3 regions of the Skermanella mucosa genome follow, and region 3 is predicted to be linked to each of the others. Evidence: predicted binding sites of a transcription regulator. Region 3 holds the regulator's gene; each other region holds the start of a gene.
The links. The regulator HrcA, encoded in region 3, represses chaperone genes, less so after heat shock. The targets are predictions, from matches to a motif close to GTTAGCACTCNCCNNNGGNGAGTGCTAAC.
Positions count from the first base shown of each region.

Region 1: groES (co-chaperone GroES) is a predicted target of HrcA. The motif match lies at 1,268-1,296, and genes of this name have one in related genera.
Region 2: JL100_RS12135 (co-chaperone GroES) is a predicted target of HrcA. The motif match lies at 1,740-1,768, and genes of this name have one in related genera.

Region 1 covers NZ_CP086106.1:2,498,148-2,501,423, forward strand. Annotated here, with positions in the region: gene rapZ (RNase adapter RapZ) at 1-192, opposite strand, end outside; gene JL100_RS11330 (HPr kinase/phosphorylase) at 189-632, opposite strand; gene JL100_RS11335 (usg protein) at 794-1,057, opposite strand; gene groES (co-chaperone GroES) at 1,393-1,707, shown strand; gene groL (chaperonin GroEL) at 1,772-3,276, shown strand, end outside.
Region 2 covers NZ_CP086106.1:2,668,314-2,671,589, forward strand. Annotated here, with positions in the region: gene groL (chaperonin GroEL) at 1-1,354, opposite strand, end outside; gene JL100_RS12135 (co-chaperone GroES) at 1,392-1,679, opposite strand; gene hflX (GTPase HflX) at 1,930-3,237, opposite strand; gene hfq (RNA chaperone Hfq) at 3,269-3,276, opposite strand, start outside.
Region 3 covers NZ_CP086106.1:6,243,190-6,246,465, forward strand. Annotated here, with positions in the region: gene rph (ribonuclease PH) at 1-515, opposite strand, end outside; gene hrcA (heat-inducible transcriptional repressor HrcA) at 757-1,791, shown strand; gene grpE (nucleotide exchange factor GrpE) at 1,863-2,498, shown strand; gene JL100_RS29030 (hypothetical protein) at 2,811-3,194, shown strand.

The DNA.
Region 1 (3,276 bases), 2.7 Mb from region 3:
CTGCTCGACCAGCGCGTCGACCATGTTCATCGGCAGATTGTCCACCGCCTCGTAGCCGAGATCTTCGAGGCACTTGAGGGCGGTGGAAAGGCCGGCGCCCGACATCCCGGTGACGATCGCGACGGCGCGTGGCTTTGGCGGGTCCTGGGAGAACTCGCCGGGAACCGTCCCCTCGGAAACTGGCATCGTCATGGGCGTTCCGGAACAGGCTCGAGTGCCCCCGCCTTGAGGCGCGCGGCGGCGAGCCTCACCTTGGCCGGCGTCGAAGCGTGGAAGGGGGCGAGGGCCACCCGGCGAATCGGGCGGTCCAGAAGCGGGCAGGTCTCGACCTCGGGCAGGCGCTCGATCCGGTCGTCATCGCCGAGATCGACGACGAGCCCGACCGGAGCGGCCCGGACGGCATCGACGGGCAGGATGCCGATTCCCCGAACCTCCAGCAGTCCGGCAAGCGGCTTGGGCGCCCTGGCCATCACGCGGCCCGCCGCATCCAGGCTCAACTCGACCTGGTCATCGGCGACCAGACGCGCGCCGCCATCGATCAGGCGCAGAGCCAGATCGGACTTGCCGCTGCCGGAGGGTCCCCGCAACAGGACCCCGAAGCCCGACAGCGCTACGCACGTGCCGTAAATCATTAACATGGTCTGGGGAGGTTGCTGTGCCCGCGTCCCGCTGTCAATGCTCAGCCGCTGGAATAAATAGCTCTTTCGGGATTTGCAATGCGATTTCGATCGGTCCGGCCGTGCGGTCGGAAGCGCCGCCGCGTCCGGTTCCGGCGCGGCGGCGCTTCGAGGGTTCAATGAAGCTTCAGTTCCGCATCGACGAAGCGGCATTCGCCCGGCTTTATCAGGGAATTTGACGCCACCTTCACGGAGTGGAGCTTGCCATCCAGCTCGCGTTCCCAGAACGTCAGGAACTTGCGCAGCACGGGGTAGCGGGGAGCTATGTCCAGGTCCTGCCAGATGTAGCTTTGCAGCAGACCCGGATGGTCCGGCATGTGGTACAGGATCTCGGCGACGGTCAGGCGATAGTCACGCAGCTGAAGACTCAAACTTGCCATGCAGATCTCCTCCGTGGTTGCGACCGGTGGGACTCCCGACATCTTGGTCTTGGCCTGAGTGTGGCCTTGGACAATTTCCCTGGCAAGCGAAATCAGCCTTTATAATCAGTAAGTTAGCAGCCGATTGCGGTGGCTGCTGCCAAGCCGGCGAACGGCCTCGAAAAAATCCGCAAAAACCCTCTTGAAACGAAATCCGGCTTCAATTAGCTAGTTGGCACTTCTCGGGCGAGAGTGCTAACAGCGCGCGGCGCGGCATCCTCGGCCGGGGTTCATTGATCCCATGTCTTGAGGGCCGGCACGACCGGCCCGGTTCTGAATTTGGAGGAGATTCCGCGATGAAGTTCCGTCCTCTGCATGACCGCGTGGTGGTTCGCCGGGTGGAGCAGGAAAGCAAGACCGCCGGCGGCATCATCATCCCGGATACGGCCAAGGAGAAGCCGCAGGAAGGCGAAGTGATCGCCGTAGGCCCCGGCGCCCGGGACGAGAGCGGCAAGGTCCATGCGCTCGACGTCAAGGCCGGCGACCGCGTCCTGTTCGGCAAATGGTCGGGCACCGAGGTCAAGATCGACGGCGTGGACTACCTGATCATGAAGGAATCGGATCTGCTGGGCGTGCTCGAAGCAGCACCCGCCACCGCCAAGGCCGCCTGACCGGCGCCGCCTCATCCGGACTTAACATTTCCAGCCTCAACATTTCCAATCAGGGTTTACGGACATGGCTGCCAAGGAAGTCAAGTTCAGCATCGACGCGCGCAACAAGATGCTGCGCGGCGTGGACATTCTGGCCGACGCCGTCAAGGTGACGCTGGGCCCGAAGGGCCGCAACGTGGTGCTGGAGAAGAGCTTCGGCGCTCCGCGCATCACCAAGGACGGCGTCACGGTCGCCAAGGACATCGAGCTGTCCGACAAGTTCGAGAACATGGGCGCGCAGATGGTGCGCGAGGTCGCCAGCAAGACCAACGACCTGGCCGGCGACGGCACCACCACCGCGACGGTCCTGGCCCAGGCGATCGTCCGCGAGGGCGTCAAGTCGGTCGCGGCCGGCATGAACCCGATGGACCTGAAGCGCGGCATCGACCTGGCGGTGGAAGCCGTGGTCGAGGCGGTCAAGGCCTCCTCCAAGAAGATCAACACCAACGCCGAGGTGGCCCAGGTCGGCACGATCTCGGCCAACGGCGAGCGCGAGATCGGCGAGATGATCGCCCGCGCCATGGAGAAGGTCGGCAACGAGGGTGTCATCACCGTCGAAGAGGCGAAGTCGCTGGAGACCGAGCTGGAAGTGGTCGAGGGCATGCAGTTCGACCGCGGCTATCTCAGCCCCTACTTCGTCACCAACGCCGACAAGATGCAGGCGGAGTTGGAGAACCCCTACATCCTCCTGCACGAGAAGAAGCTCTCCGGCCTCCAGGCCCTGCTTCCGGTCCTCGAGTCCGTCGTTCAGAGCGGTCGTCCGCTGGTGATCGTCGCCGAGGACGTCGAGGGCGAGGCGCTGGCCACACTGGTGGTCAACAAGCTGCGCGGCGGCCTGAAGATCGCCGCGGTCAAGGCCCCGGGCTTCGGTGACCGCCGCAAGGCGATGCTGGAGGACATGGCCATCCTGACCGGCGGCCAAGTCATCAGCGAAGACCTCGGCATCAAGCTGGAGAACGTGACGATCGACATGCTCGGCACCGCCAAGCGCGTCGTCATCACCAAGGAGAACACCACGATCGTGGACGGCGCCGGGTCGAAGGACGACATCAACGCCCGCTGCACCCAGATCCGCCAGCAGATCGAGGAGACCACCAGCGACTATGACCGCGAGAAGCTGCAGGAGCGGCTGGCCAAGCTGGCCGGCGGCGTCGCGGTGATCCGCGTCGGCGGCGCCACCGAGGTCGAGGTGAAGGAGCGCAAGGACCGCGTCGACGACGCGATGCACGCGACCCGCGCGGCGGTCGAGGAAGGCATCGTCGCCGGGGGCGGCGTGGCCCTGCTGTACGCTACCAAGGCGCTCGACGCGATCAAGCCGGCCAACGACGACCAGCGGGTCGGCGTCGAGATCATCCGCCGCGCCCTGCAGGCTCCGGCGCGCCAGATCGCGGTGAACGCCGGTGTCGACGGTTCGATCGTGGTCGGCAAGCTGATCGAGCAGACCGACACCGGTTTCGGCTACAACGCCCAGACCAACCAGTACGGCGACATGTTCCAGTTCGGCGTGATCGACCCGACCAAGGTCGTCCG
Region 2 (3,276 bases), 2.8 Mb from region 3:
GGGCCGGGGCCTTCAGGGCGCGACGGATGATCTCGACGCCGACCCGCTGGTCGTCGTTGGTCACCTGGACGTTGTCCAGGGACTTGATGGCGTACAGCAGGGCCGCACCGCCGCCCGAAACGACGCCTTCCTCGACCGCGGCGCGGGTCGCGTGCATCGCGTCGTCGACGCGGTCCTTGCGCTCCTTCACCTCGATCTCGGTGGCGCCGCCGACGCGGATCACCGCGACGCCGCCGGCCAGCTTGGCCAGCCGCTCCTGCAGCTTCTCACGGTCGTAGTCGCTGGTGGTCTCATCGATCTGACGACGGATCTGGGTGCAGCGGGCCTCGATGTCGGCACCGGCGCCGGCGCCGTCGACGATCGTGGTCTCTTCCTTGGTGATCAGCACGCGCTTGGCGGTGCCGAGCATCTCCAGGCTCACGTTCTCGAGCTTGATGCCGAGATCCTCGCTGACGACCTGGCCGCCGGTCAGGATAGCCATGTCCTCGAGCATCGCCTTGCGGCGGTCACCGAAGCCCGGAGCCTTCACCGCAGCGACCTTCAGGCCACCACGCAGCTTGTTGACCACCAGGGTGGCCAGGACCTCGCCCTCGACGTCCTCGGCGACGATCAGGAGCGGACGGCCGCTCTGGACGACGGACTCGAGGACCGGCAGCATCGCCTGAAGACCGGAGAGCTTCTTCTCGTGCAGGAGAATGAAGGGATTCTCCAGCTCGGTGGTCATCTTCTCGGCGTTGGTGACGAAGTAGGGGCTGAGATAGCCGCGGTCGAACTGCATGCCCTCGACCACTTCCAGCTCGGTCTCCAGCGACTTCGCCTCTTCGACGGTGATGACACCCTCGTTGCCGACCTTCTCCATGGCGCGGGCGATCATCTCGCCGATCTCGCGCTCGCCGTTGGCCGAGATCGTGCCGACCTGGGCGATCTCAGCGTTGGTGTTGATCTTCTTGGAGGAGGCCTTGACGGAATTGACGACGGCTTCCACCGCCAGGTCGATGCCGCGCTTCAGGTCCATCGGGTTCATGCCGGCCGCGACCGACTTGACGCCCTCGCGGACGATCGCCTGGGCCAGGACCGTCGCGGTGGTGGTGCCGTCGCCGGCCAGGTCGTTGGTCTTGCTGGCGACCTCGCGCACCATCTGCGCGCCCATGTTCTCGAACTTGTCGGACAGCTCGATTTCCTTGGCGACCGTCACGCCGTCCTTGGTGATGCGCGGTGCGCCGAAGCTCTTCTCCAGCACCACGTTGCGGCCCTTCGGGCCGAGCGTCACCTTGACGGCGTCGGCCAGAATGTCCACGCCGCGCAGCATGCGGGTGCGGGCGTCGACCGAAAACTTAACTTCCTTGGCAGCCATGCCCTGGATCTCCTATATGGCGGTTGACGCGGGGTTTTTACTCGAGGACGCCCATCAGGTCGGACTCACGCATGATCAGCAGCGTGTCGCCCTCGATCTTGACCTCGGTACCGGACCACTTGCCGTACAGCACCTTGTCGCCCGCCTTGACGTCGAGCGCGGTGACCTTGCCGTCCTCGCCGCGGGCACCGGGGCCGACGGCGACGACTTCGCCCTGCATCGGCTTTTCCTTGGCGGTGTCCGGAATGATGATGCCGCCGGCAGTCTTGTTTTCCTGCTCGGTCGGCTTCACGACGACGCGATCATGCAAAGGCCTGAACTTCATGGGATCTCTCCGAGATGTCTGTCGCCGGCCTTGGTGCCGGCTGTGTTGTCAGCGCTGGGTGTTAGCACTCAAGGCCAGGGAGTGCCAGCCGTATAGCGGCAGATCTCCCCGCCGTCAAGCATTTCACCCCGGCAGATGGGGTCTCGCCTCTTTTGCGCCAGGGGTCGCGGCGCGTTTTCCCGGGGCAAAATGAAGGCCGGCACCCTGGAAGGCGCCGGCCCGGAGATTTCCGCACGCGAACGGATATGCGTCAGGTGGCGGGATGGTAATCGTATCGTCGCTCGAAACGGGCGAGGTCGGCAGGATCCAGGGCGATCTGGAGATGGGCGAAGGACTCGTCGTCCCGCCGCTCCAGCACGTCCCCGCGCTGGTAGAGCCAGGCCAGCGCCGCCCCGTCGTCGATCCGGACGGCCAGCTCGACGGTCTGCCGGTCCATCGTCATATGACGGTCGAGGAGCGCGAACAGCTCCGGTAGCCCCTCGCCGGTCAGGGCCGAGACCGCCTGCATATGGTCATTCCGCGCGGCCTGGGCGAGCAGGGCGTTCCGCGTCGCGGCGTCGAGCAGGTCGATCTTGTTCAGCACCTCCACCACCCGTCCGTCCTGGGACGGATCGATGTCGAGGTCGCGCAGCACCGCTTCCACGTCGGCCTTCTGGGCCTCCGAATCCGGATGGGCGATGTCGCGGACGTGCAGGACGATGTCGGCGGCCTGCACCTCCTCCAGGGTCGCCCGGAAGGCTGCGACGAGGTGGGTCGGCAGGTCGGAGATGAACCCCACCGTGTCGGACAGGATCACCTTGCGGCCGGTCGGCAGCTCTATCCCGCGCATTGTCGGGTCGAGCGTCGCGAACAACAGGTTCTTGGCGAACACGTCGGCGCCGGCCATCCTGTTGAACAGCGACGATTTGCCGGCGTTGGTGTAGCCGACCAGGGCCACCACAGGATAGGGCACCCTGTCCCGCGCCTTGCGGTGCAGGTCCCGGGTCCGCCGGACCTCGTCCAGCTCGCGCTTCAGCTTGATGATGCGGTCGCCGATCAGGCGGCGGTCGATCTCGAGCTGGCTCTCGCCGGGTCCGCCCAGGAAGCCGAAACCGCCGCGCTGGCGCTCCAGGTGGGTCCAGGACCGGACCAGCCGCGATCGCTGGTAGCTGAGCGCGGCAAGTTCCACCTGCAGTTGCCCTTCGCGGGTCCTCGCCCGGGCTCCGAAGATTTCCAGGATCAAGCCGGTGCGGTCGATGACCTTTGCGTGAAGCCCGCGTTCCAGGTTGCGCTGCTGGACGGGCGACAGTGCGTGGTCCATCACGACCAGGTCGATCGGTTCCCCCCGCTCCTCGGCGTCGCGGATGAGGCCGGCGAAATGCTCCACCGTGCCCGATCCGAGCAAGGTCGAGGGCTGGGGCCGGTTGACCTTGACGGCTTCGGCGTGGGCGACATCCAATTCGATCGCGGCAGCCAGCCCGACGGCTTCGTCGAGGCGAGCTTCCGGGCTGCGCATGCCATCGTCGATCTTGGCTTCGCGCAGGATCGGATGGATCACGAGGGCGCGGCCGGTGCCCATGGCGGACCGGCCGGTGCCCTGATCGGGTGCGTTAGGTAC
Region 3 (3,276 bases):
ACCGCCGTGCCGTTATAGATCCCGGCCGAGATGCCGGCCACCGAGTCGGTCATCGGGATCGACTTCAGCTTGCCGATCTCCACCAGATGCTTGAACGCGAGGTAGAGCGCCACGTAGCTGCCGGTGATCGCCGCCGTGCGGGTGCCGCCGTCAGCCTGGATCACGTCGCAGTCGACCTTGATCTGGGTCTCGCCCATGCCGGACCGGTTGGTGACCGCGCGGAGCGAGCGGCCGATCAGGCGCTGGATCTCCTGCGTGCGGCCGGACTGCCGGCCCTTGGCCGCCTCTCGGTCGGTGCGGCTGCCGGTGGAGCGGGGCAGCATGCCGTACTCCGCGGTGACCCAGCCCAGCCCGGTGTTGCGCAGGAACGGCGGGACCCGCTCGTCCACGCTGGCGGTGCACAGCACGTGGGTGTCGCCGAACCGGACGAGGCAGGAACCCTCGGCATATTTCGAGAAGCCCGGTTCCAGGCTGATCTGACGCAGGGCGTCGGGAAGGCGGCCGGAGGGGCGCATGGTGCTGTGTCCCGTGAAATAGGTGTGGATGCGGAGGGGCAAGCTAGCCGCTCGCCGGCCCCCCGTCCAGTGCGGTCCGGCCCGCCGCCGGCCCGCACTGGACGGGGGCCGGACCGGGACCGCCGGGGCGCCCCGGTTGATTCGCGGCAAGGCCCTGACTACATTGCAGGTCCGGCCAGGACGGCCGGGAGCAACCGGCTGGGAGGCCGCACACCGTGCCGTCAGCGTCGTCGAAGCTCATATGATCAGCGAACTGAACCAGCGCTCGCGAGACATCTTCCGCACCATCGTCGATGCCTACGTGGAAACGGGCGAGCCGATCGGCTCCCGCACCATCTCCCGCCGGCTCGGCATTTCCCTGTCGCCGGCGACGATCCGCAACGTCATGGCCGACCTGGAAGACTTAGGCTTGCTCTACGCCCCCCACACCTCGGCCGGCCGCCTTCCGACGGAGGCGGGGCTGCGCCTGTTCGTCCACGGCCTGCTGGAACTGGGCCGCCTGTCCGACCAGGAGCGGGAAAGCATCGACGCCAAGTGTGCGACATCGGGCCGCAGCCTGCCCGACGTGCTGGCCGAGGCGTCGTCCATGCTGTCCGGCCTGTCCAGCTGCGCCGGGCTGGTGCTGGCGCCCAAGACCGACCGGGCGCTGAAGCATATCGAGTTCGTCAACCTGGCGCCCGGCCGCGCCCTGGTGGTCCTGGTGACCGAGGACGGGCTGGTCGAGAACCGGGTGGTCGAGGTGCCGCTGGGCATGCCGGCCTCGACCCTCCAGACCGCGTCCAACTACCTCAACGCCCGGCTGATCGGCCGCACCCTGGACGAGGCCAAGACCGCCGTCGTGCGGGAGATCGACGAGCAGCGCACCCAGCTCGACGAGCTGTCGTCGCGGGTGGTGGAAGCCGGGCTGGCGACCTGGGCCGGCTCCGGCTCGACCGGCCACCTGATCGTGCGCGGCCAGGCGAAACTGCTTGACGACGTGACCGCGCTTTCCGATCTGGAGCGCATCCGCGCCCTGTTCGAGGCGCTGGAGACCAAGGAGGCGATGCTCCGCCTGCTCGACGCCGCCAACAAGGCGGAGGGCGTGCAGATCTTCATCGGCGCGGAGAACACCCTGTTCAGCCACGCCGGCTGTTCGATGATCATCGCCCCCTACCAGGACAGCCGCGAGCAGATCGTCGGCGCGATCGGCGTGATCGGTCCGACCCGGATCAATTACGCGCGGATCATCCCCATGGTGGATTACACCGCCAAGGTGATCGGCCGCCTGCTCGGCTGACCCCCCGGCTTCCGGAGTTCTCCCGGAATTCATCGCAACCCATTCATCGAGCCACGAACCGAGTATTTGCCATGAACGAACCCCAGAAGAAGCCCAACGAGGCCGACGCCGACACGGTTACCGCTCCCGACGCACCCGAAACCGCCGCGGCGCCCGGTGAGGAAGCCGCAGGTTCGGACGGCCAGGGCGACACCCAGGGCGGAGATCGGGTCGCGGCGCTGGAGGCCGAGGTCGCCGGCCTGAAGGATCAGCTCCTGCGCACCCTGGCCGAGACGGAGAACATCCGCCGCCGCGCCCAGCGCGAGCGCGAGGACACCGCCAAGTACGCGGTCAGCAGCTTCGCCAAGGAACTCCTGGCGGTCGCCGACAACCTGCGCCGGGCGGTCGACGCCGTTCCCGCCGAGCAGCGCGAGCAGGATGACGTGATGAAGAACCTGCTGGTCGGCATCGAGGCGACCGAGCGCCAGCTCCACGCCGCGTTCGACCGCGGCGGCATCAAGAAGATGGAAGCCCTGGGCGAGCAGTTCGATCCCAACTTCCACCAGGTGGTGTTCGAGGTCGAGAACACCGGCAAGCCCGGCGGCACCATCGTCCAGGTCCTCCAGGACGGCTACACCATCCATGGCCGCCTGCTGCGCGAAGCCATGGTCGGCGCCGCCAAGCGCGGTGCCGACGAGCCGGTCAGCCGGGTCGACACCCAGGCCTGACCGGCTTCCGTCCGGCACCACGACAAGGTCGTTCCTCCGTGGGTCGGCCTCGGCCGAAGGCCGACGCCGACTCCGTGGCCGGAGTCTTGATGCAGAATGTCGGCGTTCGCCCTAATGGGCGAAGGCCGGCCTGCCTTCTTGAATATCCCGCCTTTTCCGATTACCGTTAGTCGCAGCTGGGGAACTTCCTGGTCAGGTCAGGATGTGAGTAGCAGAGGAATAGAATGTCTGATTGGGCTGAAATGGCTGCGTTGCAATTAAACGGCGATATAAGATAATTATAGACTACAATTAGTATAAGGTAAATGAGCCATGGCAAGCGTAATTCTCACAGGGCAAGCCGTAAGCGATATCAAAAGCCTCTACAACCATCTCAAAAGTATACATGGGAGGGATGCCTCAAATTACATTACATTGAATATAAAAAGTTTAATGGAGCATGTGTCAGAAAGGAGACAATTGCATAAGTTTGATAAATATAAAGATGATAACGTGTTTATTTACATTACTCAAAAGAAAGATGGCGGGAGAAATCACTACTTTAGAATGGTTGGAAATGACATTGAGCTATTACATGTATCTAGTCATTTGCTTGGGATGGAAAAAGTTATAGAGTCAATAAATGTGGGAAGATCAAACGGCATAAGCGGTCATTCTATAACAACCCTCCTCAAGAGTCTCGATGATCTAGAATGACTGGAAAACATGTGTTTCCCGACAGGGATGGGCGACAGATAGCCTGACCGTCCCAAAGCGCCAGAAACGCAGCCGGAAATCC